4 regions of the Chromobacterium vaccinii genome follow, and region 4 is predicted to be linked to each of the others. Evidence: predicted binding sites of a transcription regulator. Region 4 holds the regulator's gene; each other region holds the start of a gene.
What was found. Region 4 encodes sigma-54, which starts transcription at its own class of promoters, with help from an activator protein. Its sites were predicted from a motif close to CTGGCACGCTTCATGCTT; they were not measured.

Region 1 (4,207 bases), 680 kb from region 4:
CCATCGATCAGGATGAATGCCGGAGAAGTGCACAACCGTTCGGGTGCCCAGCAATCCAGTAGGCCTGATTGGCCCTACGCCATCGACTCGCCAAATTCCAGGATGCTTTGCCAAGTTCTTGAATGGAGCGCTGGGCATATTTTGCAATCCGCATTAACAGATATTGCGCAATATTCTCATTCAATATTGGCGGTTTGCAAATATTTTTAGAACTTACACCGCCGCCGACCAGCGCCACCGCCGAGGCGGTGTGATGGGGAGAGCGATACGGCCGCACCCGCCAGCGACCCGGCTGGAAGCCCTGGGATCCCAGCGACTGCACCGCCGCGCTCTCCAGCGCCTCCCGTTCGGACAAGGGCGGCAGCAAACCCGGCAGCCTGGCCGCCAGCATGGACTTGCCGGTGCCGGGCGGCCCCATCAACAGCAGGCTGTGCCCGCCGGCCGCGGCGATCTCCAGCGCGCCGCGCGCGATGGACTGGCCTTTGACATCGCCCAAATCGGGATAGTTCGGCCACTCTACGCCCAACGCGCCGGCGAAAGGCTCCAGCGGCTGCAAACCGTTCAAGAAGGCGCAGGCCTGCGGCAAGGACGCCACCGCGTAAATGGCCGCGCCGCCGACCACCGCGGCTTCCGCCGCGCTGTCGGCAGGCAACACGAAGGCCCGGCCCGCCGCATGGCACTGGCAGGCCATCGCCAACGCGCCGCGCACCGGACGCACCGCGCCGCTGAGCGCCAACTCGCCGGCGAATTCATAATGGGCGATATCGTCGTTCTTCACCTGGCCGGAGGCCAGCAGGATGCCGATGGCGATGGGCAGGTCGAAGCGGCCGGAGTCCTTGGGCAGGTCTGCCGGCGCCAGATTGACGGTGATCTTGCGGGCGGGAAATTCGAACCCAGAGGTGAGGATGGCGGCGCGGACGCGGTCCCGGCTTTCCTTCACCTCGGTGTCGGGCAAGCCGACGATGTTGAACGCGGGCAGGCCGTTGGCGAGGTGGACCTCGACGGCTACCTCCGGCGCGTCAAGCCCGGATAGCGCCCTGCTCGCCACCACCGCCAGCGTCATGGCGTCAGGAGTGGCCGAGTTCGGACTGTTCTTCCGCTTTAGCCGCAGCCTCGTCCGGGAACACTTGATTCTCCAGCCTGGCCAAGCGCGACTCCAGCGCGGCCAGCTTTTCCCGCGTGCGCGCCAGCACCGCCTGCTGCACATCGAATTCTTCGCGGGTGACCAGATCCATCTTGGAGAACGTGGAAGCCATCATCGCGCGGACGTTCTTCTCGATGTCCTTGGCCGGGCTGGCGGCGATGGTCTCGCTGATCTTGGCGCTGATTTCTTCAAACAGTTTCTGGCTCAACATGGTAGCGGCTCCCGCAGTGTCTTGATCTTCAGCCGAGTGTAGCAAAAAGCGCCCTCGCGCTCCCGCATTTCCTGCCCGCAAGGACATGTCAGCCCGTCTCCAGAATTCATCCGGGCCATGCTGCGGCGCAACGATGCACCAAAACTGTGCAGCATAAGCAGCCCCGGCGCACAAGGAAAGTGCCAAAACGGACAGCGCGGCCTTTTTTGCAGTGCATCACAATTCAGAGAACGCCCATCGCGGGCTGGCACGATTCCTGCATAACCATCCGCAGCAGAACCATCTGTCAATCGTCCGAGAAGGAGCCGCCATGAAACTCGTTACCGCAGTGATCAAGCCGTTCAAGCTTGACGAAGTCCGCGAAGCGCTGTCCGCCATCGGCGTACAAGGCGTCACCGTTTCCGAGGTCAAGGGCTTCGGCCGCCAGAAAGGCCATACCGAGCTGTATCGCGGCGCAGAATACGTCGTCGACTTCCTGCCCAAGGTGAAGCTGGAAATCGCCATCGACGACGCGCTGCTGGACCAGGTGGTGGAAGCCATCGAGAAGTCCGCCCGCACCGGCAAGATCGGCGACGGCAAGATCTTCGTCTACGACCTGGAGCAGGTGATCCGCATCCGCACCGGCGAAACCGGCGCCGACGCGGTCTGACCGCTTTGTGAAACTGGGGAAACCATAATGAAAAAGATACTCGCTGCAATGGCTTCCGGGCTCGCCGCCCTCTCGCTGCCCGCCCTGGCCGACGCGCCGGCCGGTCCGACGGTGGTCGCCGCCAAGGTGATCAACTCCGGCGACACCGCCTGGATGCTGACCTCCACCGCCCTGGTGCTGTTCATGACCATTCCCGGCCTGGCGCTGTTCTACGGCGGCATGGTCCGCAAGAAGAACGTGCTGGCCACGCTGATGCAAAGCTTCGCCATCACCGCGCTGGTAACCGTATTGTGGGCAGTGATCGGCTACAGCCTGGCCTTCACCGTGGGCACGCCGTACATCGGCGATCTGTCGCGCTTCATGCTGGACGGCATGGTGTACATGAAGGATGCCGGCAAGCTGGCCGTGCATCCGCTGGCCGGCACCATTCCGGAATCGGTGTTCATGACCTTCCAGATGACCTTCGCCATCATCACCCCGGCCCTGATCACCGGCGCCTTCGCCGAGCGGATGAAGTTTTCGGCGATGCTGGCCTTCATGGCGCTGTGGTCGCTGCTGGTCTACGTGCCTGTGGCGCACTGGGTATGGGCGCCGGGCGGCTGGATGGGCGACAAGGGCGTGCTGGACTTCGCCGGCGGCACCGTGGTGCACATCAACGCCGGCGTGGCCGGCCTGGTGACCGCGCTGGTGCTGGGCAAGCGCGTCGGTTTCGGCAAGGAGGCGATGCCGCCGCATAACCTGGTGCTGACCCTGGTGGGCGCGTCGATGCTGTGGGTGGGCTGGTTCGGCTTCAACGCCGGCTCGGCAGGCGCCGCCGACGGCCGCGCCGGCATGGCGATGGTCACCACCCAGGTCGCCACCGCGATGGCCGCGCTGGCCTGGATGTTCGCCGAATGGGCCACCAAGAAGAAACCATCGGTGCTGGGCATCGCCTCCGGCGCGGTCGCCGGCCTGGTGGCCATCACCCCGGCCGCCGGCTTCGTCGACGTCAAGGGCGCGCTGATCATCGGCCTCGCCGCCGGCGCGGTCTGCTTCTGGGGCGCCACCGGGCTCAAGCACATGCTGGGCTATGACGACTCGCTGGACGCTTTCGGCGTGCACGGCGTGGGCGGCATCCTGGGCGCGCTGCTGACCGGCGTGTTCGCGGTCAAGGACATCGGCGGCGCCGACGGCAGCCTGGCCATCCAGGCGCTGGGCGTCGGCGTGACCATCGCCTACTGCGGCATCGTCACCTTCATCCTGCTGAAACTGGTGGACATCTTGCTGGGACTGCGCGTCGCCGAGGACGAAGAGCGCGAAGGCCTGGACTTGGTGCTGCACGGCGAGCGCGTGGAATAAGCCGCCAGATCGAAGATTGTTGTGTAAGGGACTTGGCGGGGCTTCGGCCCCGTTTTTTTTCGCCGCTCCAAAATGAAAAACCGGCCAGGGGCCGGTTTCGATCGATGCGACAAGCTTACTTGACGATGCGCAGGCTGGGACGCCCGCTGGGGCGGTTCGGCGACGGATCGTCGCCGCCGGAATCCGGCGCGTCCTCTTCGGCGCTGACCGGCTTCAGGCTGGCCGCCTCCTCGCTCATCGGCTCCACCTCGAAGCCCATGCCTTCGCCGGTCTCCCGGGCGAAGATGGACATCACGTTGCCGATGGGCACCCAGATGTCGCGCGATACGCCACCGAAGCGGGCGGAAAACGAGATCCACTCATTGTCGATGCGCAAGTTCTTGGTTGCGCCATCGGCGATGTTCAGCACGATCTCGTTGTTCTTCACGTACTCGAGCGGCACATCGGTGCGGCTGTTCACCCATACCACGATGTACGGAGTGTAGCCATTGTCGCCGCACCACTGGTGCAGCGCGCGCAGCATGTACGGCTTGGTGCTGGAGCTCATCGCGTCTCCTTTACTTGCGCATCGCCTTTTCGGACGGGGTCAGCGAATCGATGAAGGACTGGCGCTGGAAGATGCGCTCGGCGTACTTGAGGATGGGCGCGGAGCTCTTGCCCAGGTCGATATTGTAGTGCTCCAGGCGCCACATCAGCGGGGCGATGGCCACGTCGATCATCGAGAAATCGTCGCCCAGCATGAACTTCTGCTTGGAGAAGATCGGCGCGATGGTGGTCAGGCCGTCGCGGATCGCTTCGCGCGCCTTGGTCGCTTCCTTGCCGGTGGCGCCGGCTTCCAGCGTTTTCACGTGAATGAACAGCTCGT
Region 2 (4,207 bases), 290 kb from region 4:
GCAGCACGGCTCCGCTGTAGGACAGGCTCAACTGTTCGGCGCGCTGGTGCGCAGCCTCCAGGATCAGGTTCATTCTGCTCATCTGTTTTCCTCCTGCAACATTCCGGGCTTATGTTGGCGATTATCGACCCACCCGGCATGGCTGGCAAATTGCACCATATCGGTGCGCCGCCCGGACCGAGGCACCAGATTGGTTCAAGTCCAGTCATTCCAGCCGGCTGGATAAGCCAAAGCGGCTATGACACAATGCAGCAGCAGCGTTTCAGAGGCTGGCACGCTTCCTGCTTACCGGGACGTACCAAAATTTTCACGCACTTGCCCTTGGGTGCACGTTGCCTTCCAGGAGATAAAACATGGCAGTAGCCGACGTAGTCAAACTGATCCAAGAAAACGACGTCAAATTTGTCGATCTGCGCTTCACCGACACCCGCGGCAAAGAACAGCACGTCTCCATCCCGGCGCATGTGCTGCTGGAAGACGCCGACGAGTGGTTCGAGCGCGGCCACGCCTTCGACGGCTCCTCCATCGCCGGCTGGAAAGGCATCCAGGCTTCCGACATGCTGCTGATGGCCGACCCGGCCACCGCCCGCCTCGACCCGTTCTTCGACGAGCCGACCGTGTTCATGCACTGCGACGTGATCGATCCGGCCGACGGCAAGGGCTACGACCGCGACCCGCGCTCCATCGCCAAACGCGCCGAAGCCTACCTGAAGGCATCCGGCCACGGCGACACCGCCTACTTCGGCCCGGAGCCGGAATTCTTCATCTTCGACAGCATCACCTGGGGCGCCGACATGTCCGGCTGCTTCGTCAAGATCAAGGCCGAGGAAGCCGCATGGGCGTCCGCCGAGGAATTCGAAGGCGGCAACATGGGCCACCGTCCGGGCATCAAGGGCGGCTACTTCCCGGTGCCACCGGTGGACTCCTCGCAAGACATCCGCTCCGCGATGGTGCTGCTGCTGGAAGAGCTGGGCGTGCCGGTTGAAGTGCACCACCACGAAGTGGCCACCGCCGGCCAGAACGAGATCGGCACCAAGTTCAGCACGCTGACCCAGCGCGCCGACTGGACCCAGATCCTGAAGTACGTGGTGCACAACGTCGCCCACAGCTACGGCAAGACCGCCACCTTCATGCCCAAGCCCATCGTCGGCGACAACGGCTCCGGCATGCACGTCCACCAGTCCATCTGGAAAGACGGCAAGAACCTGTTCGCGGGCGAAGGCTACGCCGGCCTGTCCGACACCGCGCTATACTACATCGGCGGCATCATCAAGCACGCCAAGGCGCTGAACGCGATCACCAACCCGGGCACCAACTCCTACAAGCGCCTGGTGCCGCACTACGAAGCGCCGGTGAAGCTGGCCTACTCGGCCAAGAACCGCTCCGCCTCGATCCGCATCCCGCACGTAGCCAGCCCGAAGGGCCGCCGCATCGAAGCCCGCTTCCCGGATCCGCTGGCCAACCCGTACCTGTGTTTCTCCGCGCTGCTGATGGCCGGCCTGGACGGCATCCAGAACAAGATCCACCCTGGCGACGCCGCGGACAAGAACCTGTACGACCTGCCGCCGGAAGAGGACAAGCTGATCCCGACCGTGTGCGCCAGCCTGGACGAGGCGCTGGCCGCGCTGGACAAGGACCGCGAGTTCCTGACCCGCGGCGGCGTGTTCTCCAACGAGTGGATCGATGCCTACATCGAGCTGAAGATGCAGGAAGTCAACCTGGCCCGCATGACCACCCACCCGGTGGAATTCGCGATGTACTACTCGCTGTAAGCAGAAAACGCGTCAATCGGAACGGCAGCCCAGGCTGCCGTTTTTCTTGCTCTCGCATAAATGACGCGACGGCCCGATTTGCTTATCATGCAAGGGCGATCCACACCCTGTATCCGGACGATGAAGACATTCGCACTCTGCCTGCTGCTCGCCTGCGGGGCGGCCCAGGCGGCCACCATCTACAAGTACGTCGACCCGCAAGGCAACGTCACCTACACCAATGTGCCGATTCGCGGCGCGCAGCCGATCAAGCTGAACCCGCTGTCCTCCTATCCCAGCCAGCGCGCCAAGAACAACGGCGCTTCCGCCGGCAAGCCCGCCGCGTCCGGCGGCTATCCCAATGTGGACGCCGACACCCAGAAGCAGCGCGACGGCGGCCGCAAAAAGATACTGGAGCAAGAGCTGTCCAACGAAGCCAAGGCGCTGGACGCCGCCAAGAAGGCGCTGGCCGACGGCAAGGCGGTGCGGCTGGGCGACGAGGCCCGCAACTACCAGAAGTATCTGGACCGGGTGCAAAAACTGCAGAACGAAGTCACCGACCGCGAAAAGAACGTCCAGGCTTTGAAGAAGGAGCTGGGCCTGCCATAGCCATGCGCACCATTATGGTGCACACTTGCGCCAGGATGCGCGCCCGCGCCCCGCGGCGCGGTCCTACGGGCTGGCGCGCTTATTGCTGCGTTCAGCGCGACACCACCATCCAAGCCATCCCATGACGATACCCAGCTTTGCCGGACTGGAGCTCCTGGACACCCCGGTGCTGATCTGCGACGCGGACGCCGCGCTGCGCTTCGTCAATCCCGCCTGCGAAAACCTGCTGGCGCTGGGCAGCCGCGAATTGCTGCGCCATGCGCTGCCCGACCTGTTCCAGCCCTGCCCCGAGCTGGTCCAGGCGCTCGCCACCGCGCTCGGCCAGGGCGCCAGCTACATCGAGCACGACCTGGAGCTGAAGCCGCTGCACAACGACGCGGCGCTGCACGTGATGCTGTCGATCACGCCGATCGATGTCGAAGGCTGCCAGGCGCTGATCGAGCTCAGGCCGCTGGACCAGCAGCTGAAGATCGCCAACGAAGAGCGCTCGCTGATGCAGCACCAGGCCAACCGCGAGCTGATCCGCAATCTGGCGCACGAGATCAAGAACCCGCTGGGCGGCATCCGCGGCGCGGCGCAGTTGCTGGAGCACGAGCTGGCCGACCGGCCGGAGCTGAAGGAGTACACCGAGGTGATCACCGAGGAGGCGCTGCGGCTGCAGACGCTGGTGGATCGGCTGCTGGCGCCGCACCGCAGCCACAATCGCGGGCCGATCAACATCCACGAGGTGCTGGAGCGGGTGCGCAGCATCGCGCTGGCCCAGCATCCGCAAGGCCTAACCGTGGTCCGCGACTACGACACCAGCCTGCCGCTGCTGTCCGCCGACAAGGAACAGCTGATCCAGGTGGTGCTCAACATCGTCAACAACGCGGTGCAGGCGCTGCGCGGCCAGGGGCGCATCACGCTGCGCACCCGGGTGGCGCGGCAGATCACGCTGGCGCGCAAACGCCACCAGCTGGCACTGAAATTGCAGATCGTCGACGACGGCCCCGGCATTCCCGACGACATCCGCGACCACATCTTCTACCCGCTGGTCACCGGCCGCGCCGAAGGCACCGGCCTGGGGCTGACCTTGGCCCAGGCCTTCGTCCACCAGCACGGCGGCAGCATAGAGTTCGACTCTCGGCCGGGCCAGACCTGCTTCACCGTGCTGCTGCCCTTCGGCGGCGAAGCCGGATAACGACAAAAGAACACGAGGAGAAACGCCATGGCCAAGCCGGTCTGGATCATAGACGACGACAAGGCGATACGCTGGGTGCTGGAAAAGGCGCTGACCCGCGCCGGCATCGCCTTCGACAGCTTCGCCAGCGCCGACGACGCGCTCAATGCGCTGTACGACGACAAGCCACAGGCCATCATTTCCGACATCCGCATGCCGGGCACCGACGGCCTGAAATTCCTGGCCAAGGTCAAGACCGAGCATCCGCAGCTGCCGGTGATCATCATGACCGCCCACTCCGACCTGGACTCCGCGGTGTCGGCCTTCCAGGGCGGCGCCTTCGAATACCTGCCCAAACCGTTCGACATCGACCAGGCGGTGCTGCTGATCGAGCGCGCGCTAGCCGAGAGCGAGGCGCAGGACGCCGGCGCGGATAGTCCGGAAGCGATGCCGGTGCTTCTGGGCCAGGCGCCGGCGATGCAGGACGTGTTCCGCGCCATCGGCCGGCTGGCCCAGTCCAACGTCACCGTGCTGATCACCGGCGAATCCGGCACCGGCAAGGAGCGGGTGGCCGAGGCGCTGCACCGCCACTCGGTGCGCGCCGGCAAGCCCTTCATCGCGCTCAATACCGCGGCGATACCGAAGGATCTGCTGGAGTCGGAGCTGTTCGGCCACGAGAAAGGCGCGT
Region 3 (4,207 bases), 1.9 Mb from region 4:
GCATGGCGGGCCAGCTTCTCGTTGAGCGTCTGCTTGAAGGCCAGGAACAGGTTGGCGAACAGCTTGACGCTGATCGCAGCCAGCAGCCGCATCTTGGGAGAGGAGACCGCGTCGCCGTGCTGGGCTTCGTTCTCCAGCAAGGGATAGTAACGATCCAGCGCTTTCAGATAGAGCTTGAGCAGCTTGTAGCGCTGCATGGGGTCCATCGGGACGCGGCCCAGCTGGTGGAGGCCCTGGCCCAGCAGCTTGCCGCATTCGGCAAGGTCGGTGTAAGGCAAGCGCTCCAGCCAGGCGGCGACGCTGGCAGGCTGGGTGTCGACGAGTTGCGGGTCCATATCCTTCTTCGGCAAGACGAGTGGCGGCATTCGGGCTAGGCTCCGAGGCGAGCGCTGCGAAAAGGAAGGGACGGAGGTGCTCAGGGCAGCGGGGTTGCGTCGCCGCCGGCGCTTTCTCCTGCCAGCACCTCGTCCAGCGCGTCGACGCCGGCCGCCACCAGCCAGTCCATCTCCTCGGGTTTGAGCGTGTACGGGGGCATGAAGTAGACCGATTTTCCTATCGGCCGCAACAGGCATCCGCGTTTCAGCATGGCCGAAAAATAAGCCAATGCAAAGTCCGCGCGCGACGTTTCGACATCGAAGGCCCAGATCATCCCCTGATGGCGGAAGTGGCGGATTTCGGGCCGCTTGATCAGCGGGCGCATCCGTTCGGTGAAATCGGCCGCCTTGAGCCGGTTGGCCTCCAGCACGTTTTCGTCTTCGAAGATGTCCAGCACCGCCAGCGCGGCCGCGCAGGCGAGCGCGTTGCCGGTGTAGCTGTGCGAGTGCAGGAAGCCGCGCGTCACGTCGTCGTGGTAGAAGGCCTGGTAGATTTCGTCCCGGGTCAGCACGCAGGACAAGGGGAGGAAGCCGCCAGTGATGCCCTTGGACAGGCACAGGAAGTCCGGCGTGACGCCGGCCTGCTGATAGGCGAAGAAGCTGCCGCTGCGGCCGAAGCCGACGGCGATTTCATCCGCGATCAAATGCACCTCGTAGCGGTCGCACAGCCGGCGCAGCTCAGTCAGGTAGACGGGATCGTACATCGCCATGCCTGCCGCTCCCTGGACCAGCGGCTCGACGATCACCGCCGCGATCTCGCCGCCATGCTTGGCCAGCAGGTTTTCCATCGAGCGGACGGCGCGCAGCGCGACATCGGCCGCGCTTTCGCCAGGCCCCGCTTGCCGGGCGTCCGGGCTGGGCGCGCGCAGGCCGGGCTTCAGCAGCTCGGCGTAGGTGGACGAGAACAGCGGCACGTCGGTGACCGCCAGCGCGCCGACGGTTTCGCCGTGGTAGCTGTTTTCCAAGCTGACGAAACGGCTCTTCTGAGGCCGGCCGAGATTCTTCCAGTAATGAAAGCTCATCTTCAGCGCGATTTCGGTGGCGCTGGCGCCGTCGGAGCCGTAGAAGGCATGGCCGAGGCCGGATAGCTTGGCCAGGCGCTCGGACAGTTCTACCACCGGGCGGTGGGTGAAGCCGGCCAGCATCACATGTTCCAGCCTGTCCAGCTGCTCGCGCACCGCCTGCTTGATCCGCGGGTGGCCGTGGCCGAACAAATTCACCCACCAGGAGCTGACGCCGTCCAGATAGCGCTTGCCGTCGAAATCGGTCAGCCAGACACCGTCCGCGCTGGCGATGGGAACGATGGGCAGCCGCTCATGGCGCTTCATCTGGGTGCAGGGATGCCATACGGCGGCGAAACTGCGCTCCAGCCAGGCTTGGTTGCTCATGGGGCGGCTCCTGTGTATCCGGGTGGGAAAGCGATGCTAGCACAGTCCGAACGGGCAGTCCGTGTGACGAAAAACGGCAGTTTCTGACCTATGCTGACAAGGCTGTGCCCGGATCGGCGTCGATGGCCGGCCTTCCGCGGGGCTGGCATGTTTCGTGCTGGTCGGTTTCGGTACAACATGACGGGGCAAACCCGCGACCTTTGAAGATGGGAAGGAGGGATGAGGCAATGCGTCTCCCTCCACTTTGGCTAAGCTTGGCTCAAACTGGGAGTGCAACATGAAGAAACAGCATCGGCAGCGGGGCTTTACCCTGATCGAACTGATGATCGTGGTGGCCATCGTCGGCATTTTGGCCGCGATCGCGATTCCGGCTTATCAGGATTACACCAAGCGCGCGCGGGTGTCGGAAGGCTTGTCTCTGGCGGATGCCGCGAAGACGGCGGTGACAGAATATTACGCGACCAACAATTCTTTCGCCGCGTCCGGCTCTTCGCCGTATAACACGACCTACGGTTTGGCGACTTCCATCACGGGCAGCGCGGTAAGCAGCGTTAACGTTCTGGCTAGCGGTGTGATTCAGATTACTTACAACAGCACGGTTTCCAATGGCGCGCAGGTTGACCTTGTGCCTCTTGTGACCGCGGGTTCCGTGCAATGGTATTGCACTTATACCGGCTCAGGCACAACTGCGATCGGGACTCAATTGAGCGCTAACTGGGTACCGTCCACTTGCCGTCAATGATGGCGTTCGGATTTTTCAAAAGGCACTTCGGTGCCTTTTTTGTTTTGGCTGCTGATGTTGCTTTCTTCCGGGGCCATGCCATACCATGGCAATTTTAAAATAAGATGCGGGCGGCATGTATGCTGGAGAGAGAAAAGCTAGATGAGCGGGAAGCTGCCTGGCCCGTATTTTTGTTATTCTTCGGTTGCTTGATTTTACCGTTTTTGAATTACGCTCGTTACATGCCATTGCAGGATTGGTGGACAGATGCGGTCGTGGTCGCTTCTGTGGGTATCGCTGCATTGTTTACGATTTCTTGTCAGCGAAGAAGTCTAATCATACCAGCCTCAATGGTTTTTCTATTGCTGCTGACGATTTTTATTTCCCTCGGCAATACATTGCTGCTGGACAATGCGCGGATGGGGGGGGAGGTTGTGGCGTCGCTGGTGGTGATGTCGTTGCTGGCGTTCTTCTTGAGCAATCGCGTCCGACTGTCGAGGCCGGATATTTGCGTCGTTCTGGCTGTGATAATGGTGCTGGGAGCGGGAATTCAGGCGCTGCTGGGACTGACACAGGTATTGGGCCTTGCGGCTTTAGGCCATGGAATGGTGTTGTACGATCCTCTGGCGCCAACTGCAATAGTAGGCAATGTCGGCCAGCGTAACCAATATGCGCAATACCTTTGCTGGGGTATCCTGGCGGGTTGTTATCTTTATGGCCGTAATCGGCTGCGTGCCTTGTTAGGCATCCCTTTGTTGCTGGGATTGGTTTTGCTGATCACTTGGACGGGGGCGCGCCTGCCATTGGCTTATTTCCTGGGAGTGATGTTTCTGGCCTGGTTTTGGCAGCGACGCGCTTCAGGGCGCGAGTGCGTACAGCGGATGATTGTCGCTTTAGTGATATCTACTCTGCTTTTGGCCGTGGCGCAGTTGTTCAATCACGAGATTATTTATTTTCTGAATAAATTTGGGTTTCCGATAACGGCGCAAAGTGGTTCGGAGAGAATGCTGGAGGGTGGGTTTGGCGCCAGGCGGCGCGTGGAGTGGACTAAGGCATGGCAAGTGTTTCTCGAGCATCCATGGCTGGGCGTGGGTGTCGGACGCTATGCGGCGCAATCTGTCTGGCTGGAAACTTTCGGTGGATTACCCAAAGTTCCGGAAAGTGTATTGTTCACTCAGTGCCATAATCTGATCTTTCAGCTATTGGCGGAGACCGGGTGGATAGGAACATTATGCGTGGGTAGCGGCTTGCTGGTTTGTTTGTCGCCATTTTTTGGCCGTGGCCAGCAAAGTTCGGAAAATCTCATGTTGCTTTCCATTGCGCTGATGATTCTGTCGCATAGCATGTTTGAGTTTCCGCTATGGTATTTGCCGTTTTTGGGGATGCTGGTGATTGTTTGCACTCTGGGGCCGGCTCCGAGCTGGCGCTTGCGGGTGAGGACCAGGGTGCTTGGCATTTTCAGTGCGATGAGCGGTGCGCTGATGCTGTCGCATGTGCTGTTCGGCGTGGCGATCTTCTGGCGCTTGCTGAACTATGCTGCGCCTGGCGGCGTGGCGCAGGAAAATATCCAACGTGTGGATTACATCGAGAAAGTTGGGCTGAATCCCATGTGGAGCAAGTCTACCGATCTGATTTTAAGCAATTATCTGACGCCGGATAAAAAACATCTGGATGTGCAGCTGCCATTTTATGAACGATTGGCTCGTGATCAGCCATACGTGGCG
Region 4 (4,207 bases):
GATCGAAGGCCAATCCAGCAAGCTGGACTACGACAGCGCCAAGCACTTCGCGGTGCTGACCGGCAACGCCCGCGTCAAGCGCAACGGCGACCTCGTGATCGGCAACGTGATCACCTACGACACCCAGAGCGAGGTCTACCAGGTGATGGGCGGCGGCGCCAACGCCGGCAAGGGCGGGCGCACCACCGTGATCCTGCAGCCGAAGAACACCGCGTCGCAACCGGCGGCCGCCAAACCCGCCGCCGGAGCCGCCGCGCAATGAAGCACAGCATCCTCACCGTCACCAATCTGAAAAAGCGCTTCAAGAAGCGCACCGTGGTCAAGGACGTGTCGCTCAGCATCGAGAGCGGCGAAGTCGTCGGCCTGCTCGGCCCCAACGGCGCCGGCAAGACCACCAGTTTCTACATGATCGTCGGCCTGATCGGCGCCGACGACGGCGACATTCGCCTGGACGACGCGTCCATCACTCACTACCCGATCCACCAGCGCGCCCAGCTCGGCCTCGGCTACCTGCCGCAGGAAGCGTCCATCTTCCGCCGCATGACGGTGGAAGAGAACATCGCCGCCATCCTGGAAATCTCCGGCCTCAAGGGCAAGGAGCTGGAAAAAGAGCTGGACCTGCTGCTGGACGACCTCAACATCGGCCACCTGCGCGACAGCAACGCGCTGTCGCTGTCCGGCGGCGAGCGCCGCCGGGTGGAGATCGCCCGCGTGCTGGCCACCCGCCCGCGCTTCATCCTGCTGGACGAACCTTTCGCCGGCGTGGATCCGATCGCGGTGATCGACATCCAGAAGATCATCTCCTTCCTGAAGGAGCGCGGCATCGGCGTGCTGATCACCGACCACAACGTGCGCGAGACGCTGCGCATCTGCGACCGCGCCTACATCATCAGCGACGGCTCGGTGCTGGCCTCCGGCGAGCCGGAAGAACTGGTCAACAACGAGAGAGTGCGCGAGGTCTACCTCGGCGAGCACTTCCATCTGTAAACGATGAAACAGGCCCTTCAGCTCAAGGTATCCCAGCAACTGACGCTGACGCCGCAGCTGCAGCAATCGATCAAGCTGCTGCAACTGTCCACACTGGACCTGCAGACGGAGGTGGAGCGCTTCCTGCTGGACAATCCGCTGCTGGAGCGCGGCGACGAGCCCCGCGACGGCGAAGCCGCTCCCGACAGCGCGGAACAGCAGGAAAGCCCGGCCGAGGCCCAGGACGCCGACAGCCGCGACGACGGCGCCGGCGAACTGCTGGACTGGGGCGCCGGCAGCCGCAAGGGGGACGACAATGACTTCGACCCCATGCTCAACGTGCCCTGCCCGGTCAGTCTGCGCGAGCACCTGCTGACGCAACTGGGCGAAATCGCCCTCTCCGACCGCGACCGCGCGGTGATGCGCCTGCTGATAGAGGAACTGGACGACGACGGCTACCTGCCGCTGCAGCTGGACGAGCTGGCCGGCAACCTGCCGCTGGAACTGGAGCTGGAAGTCGACGAGCTGGCGGTGGGCCTCAGGCTGCTGCAGCAGTTCGACCCCGCCGGCGTGGGCGCGCGCTCGCTGGCCGAATCGCTGACGCTGCAGTTGCAGCGCCTGCCCGGCGTCGAGCCTGAGCACGCGCTGGCGCTGGCCATCGTCCGCGAGCACCTGGCCCTGCTCGGCGGCCGCGACTACGCCCGGCTGAAAAAGCTGCTGCGCTGCGACGACGCGGCGCTGCGCGGCGCGCAGGCGCTGATCGCCCGCCTCAACCCGCACCCGGCCACCGGCTTCGGCCACGGCGAAACCCATTACGTGATTCCCGACATCAGCGTGCGCAAGCTGCGCGGCCGCTGGGCGGCCGAGCTCAACCGCGCGGCGATGCCCCGCCTGCGCGTCAACCGGCTGTACGAGCGCATGCTGGCCGACCAGCGCGCCGGCGGCGAAATGTCGGGCCGGCTGCAGGAGGCGCGCTGGCTGGTCAAGAACATCCAGCAACGGTTTGACACCATACTCAAAGTGGCGGAAGCTATCGTTGAGCGCCAGCAATCGTTCTTTGAGCACGGCGAAGTGGCGATGCGCCCGCTGATCCTGCGGGACATCGCGGAAGAACTGGGCCTGCACGAATCCACCGTTTCCCGATCCACCAGCCAGAAATACCTGCTTTGTTCGCGGGGCTTGTTCGAGCTCAAGTATTTCTTCGGCAGTTCGCTGGAAACTGAAAGCGGCGGAGAGTGCTCCGCCACCGCGATCAAGGCCCACATCCGCGGCATGATAGACGCCGAGGACCGCGCGAAGCCGCTGTCCGACAGCGCCATCGCCGACGCGCTGGCCAAGCAGGGAATACAGGTTGCCAGACGCACCGTAGCCAAGTATCGTGAAGCCATGCAGATTCCGGCGGTGAATCTGCGCAAGGCGCTGTAGGGCGCCTCAAGAATACAATGCCGCCCGGCAACCCGACCGGGTGGTCAACACCAGAAGGAGCTAGGGTATGAACCTCAAAGTAACTGGCCTGCACCTGGAAGTCACCCCGTCGCTGCGCGAATACATCGAGAACAAGCTCGAGCGCATTACCCGCCATGTCGACCACGTGATCGACATCTCCGTCACCCTGTCGGTCGACAAGCTGGTCCAGAAGGCTGAAGTCAATGTGCACCTGTCCGGCAAGGACATCCACATCGAAGCTTCCGAGGCCGACCTCTACGCCGCCATCGACGTCCTGATGGACAAGCTGGACCGCCAAGTCCTGAAGTACAAGGAAAAGCTGACCGAACACCGCGCGACGGGCTCGGGCGAAGCGTCTCAGGCCCAGGCCTCGCTGTAAGGCCGGACTGAAGACAACGGGAGCCTCACGGTTCCCGTTTTTCTTTGCGCTTGCCGGTTTTCAGTACTATCAAGGCAACGTAGAATTCACAGTTTCACCCCAAGAGCCGCATGCATACTCCAACATGACTCTCATCGGCAAGATCCTGACCCCGGACCATATCCTGCTGGATCTGGACGTCGCCAGCAAGAAGCGGGTGTTCGAACAAGTGGGACTGCTCGTGGAAAACACCCGCGGCATCGCCCGCAGCGAGGTTTTCGACAGCCTGTTCAGCCGTGAAAAACTGGGCTCCACCGGACTCGGCCAGGGCGTGGCCATTCCCCACGGCCGCGCGCGCGGCCTCAAGGAAGCCACCGGCGTGTTCATCCGCCTGAAGGCGCCCATTCCCTTCGACGCGCCGGACGGCAAGCCGGTGCAATGCCTGTTCGTGCTGCTGGTCCCCGAGCACGCCACCGACCTGCACCTCCAGGTGCTGTCGGAGCTGGCGCAGCTGTTCTCCAGCCGCCAGATGCGCGAGCAGATGCTTGGCGCCGGCGCGCGCGACGACCTGTACAAGCTGCTTTGCGAATGGACGCCCCATGCCTAGCATCACCGTGCGCCGGCTGTATCAGGAAAACCAGCAGAAGCTGAATCTGACTTGGGTCGCCGGCACCGGCGGCTCCGACAACGTGATCGGCAACGACGACCAGCGGCCGACGCTGGCCCTGGTCGGCCACCTGAACTTCATCCACCCCAACCGGGTGCAGGTGCTGGGCCTCGCCGAGGTCGACTACCTTAACAAGCTGGAGCAGTCGGCGGCCAAGACCGCGCTGGACCAGCTGTTCCACAAGAGCATGTCGGTGGTGATGGTCACCAACAACCAGCCAGTGCCCCGGCTGCTGCGCGACTACTGCCACAGCCACAACGTGCCCCTGATGTGCAGCACGCTGGAAAGCCCGTACCTGATGGACGTGCTGCGGATCTACCTGGCGCGCGCGCTGGCGGTGTCCACCGTGCTGCACGGCGTGTTCCTCGACGTGTTCGAGATCGGCGTGCTGATCATGGGCGACTCCGCGATGGGCAAGAGCGAGCTGGCGCTGGAATTGATCTCCCGCGGCCACGGCATGGTGGCCGACGACGCCGTCGAGCTATACCGCATCGGCCCGGACACGCTCGAAGGCCGCTGCCCGCCACTGCTGCGCGACTTCCTGGAAGTGCGCGGCCTCGGCATCCTCAACATCCGCACCATCTTCGGCGAGACCGCGGTCCGCCCCAAGAAGGTGCTGAAACTGATCATCCATCTGGTCAAGGCCAACGACCAGGCGATGCAGGCGCTGGACCGGCTGAACATCCAGTCGGAAACTCAGGACATCATCGGCGTCACCGTGCGCAAGGTGGTGCTGCCCGTGGCCGCCGGCCGCAACCTGGCGGTGCTGG

Region 1: glnK (P-II family nitrogen regulator) is a predicted target of sigma-54. The motif match lies at 1,600-1,617, and genes of this name have one in related genera.
Region 2: glnL (nitrogen regulation protein NR(II)) is a predicted target of sigma-54. The motif match lies at 2,431-2,448, and genes of this name have one in related genera.
Region 3: BKX93_RS25905 (pilin) is a predicted target of sigma-54. The motif match lies at 1,905-1,922, and genes of this name have one in related genera.

Annotation. Positions count from the first base shown of each region.
Region 1 covers NZ_CP017707.1:2,297,466-2,301,672, forward strand. Annotated here, with positions in the region: gene BKX93_RS10685 (hypothetical protein) at 1-54, opposite strand, end outside; partial or broken gene BKX93_RS10690 (YifB family Mg chelatase-like AAA ATPase) at 218-1,063, opposite strand; gene BKX93_RS10695 (accessory factor UbiK family protein) at 1,068-1,355, opposite strand; gene glnK (P-II family nitrogen regulator) at 1,666-2,004, shown strand; gene BKX93_RS10705 (ammonium transporter) at 2,032-3,342, shown strand; gene BKX93_RS10710 (ClpXP protease specificity-enhancing factor) at 3,458-3,889, opposite strand; gene BKX93_RS10715 (glutathione S-transferase N-terminal domain-containing protein) at 3,900-4,207, opposite strand, start outside.
Region 2 covers NZ_CP017707.1:1,909,089-1,913,295, forward strand. Annotated here, with positions in the region: gene BKX93_RS08810 (rhodanese-like domain-containing protein) at 1-82, opposite strand, end outside; gene glnA (type I glutamate--ammonia ligase) at 354-1,772, shown strand; gene BKX93_RS08820 (DUF4124 domain-containing protein) at 1,893-2,360, shown strand; gene glnL (nitrogen regulation protein NR(II)) at 2,482-3,540, shown strand; gene ntrC (nitrogen regulation protein NR(I)) at 3,568-4,207, shown strand, end outside.
Region 3 covers NZ_CP017707.1:3,535,549-3,539,755, forward strand. Annotated here, with positions in the region: gene BKX93_RS16390 (hypothetical protein) at 1-335, opposite strand, end outside; gene BKX93_RS16395 (adenosylmethionine--8-amino-7-oxononanoate transaminase) at 416-1,762, opposite strand; gene BKX93_RS25905 (pilin) at 2,040-2,504, shown strand; gene BKX93_RS16405 (PglL family O-oligosaccharyltransferase) at 2,624-4,207, shown strand, end outside.
Region 4 covers NZ_CP017707.1:1,618,691-1,622,897, forward strand. Annotated here, with positions in the region: gene lptA (lipopolysaccharide transport periplasmic protein LptA) at 1-262, shown strand, start outside; gene lptB (LPS export ABC transporter ATP-binding protein) at 259-987, shown strand; gene BKX93_RS07390 (RNA polymerase factor sigma-54) at 991-2,391, shown strand; gene hpf (ribosome hibernation-promoting factor, HPF/YfiA family) at 2,459-2,791, shown strand; gene ptsN (PTS IIA-like nitrogen regulatory protein PtsN) at 2,916-3,377, shown strand; gene hprK (HPr(Ser) kinase/phosphatase) at 3,370-4,207, shown strand, end outside.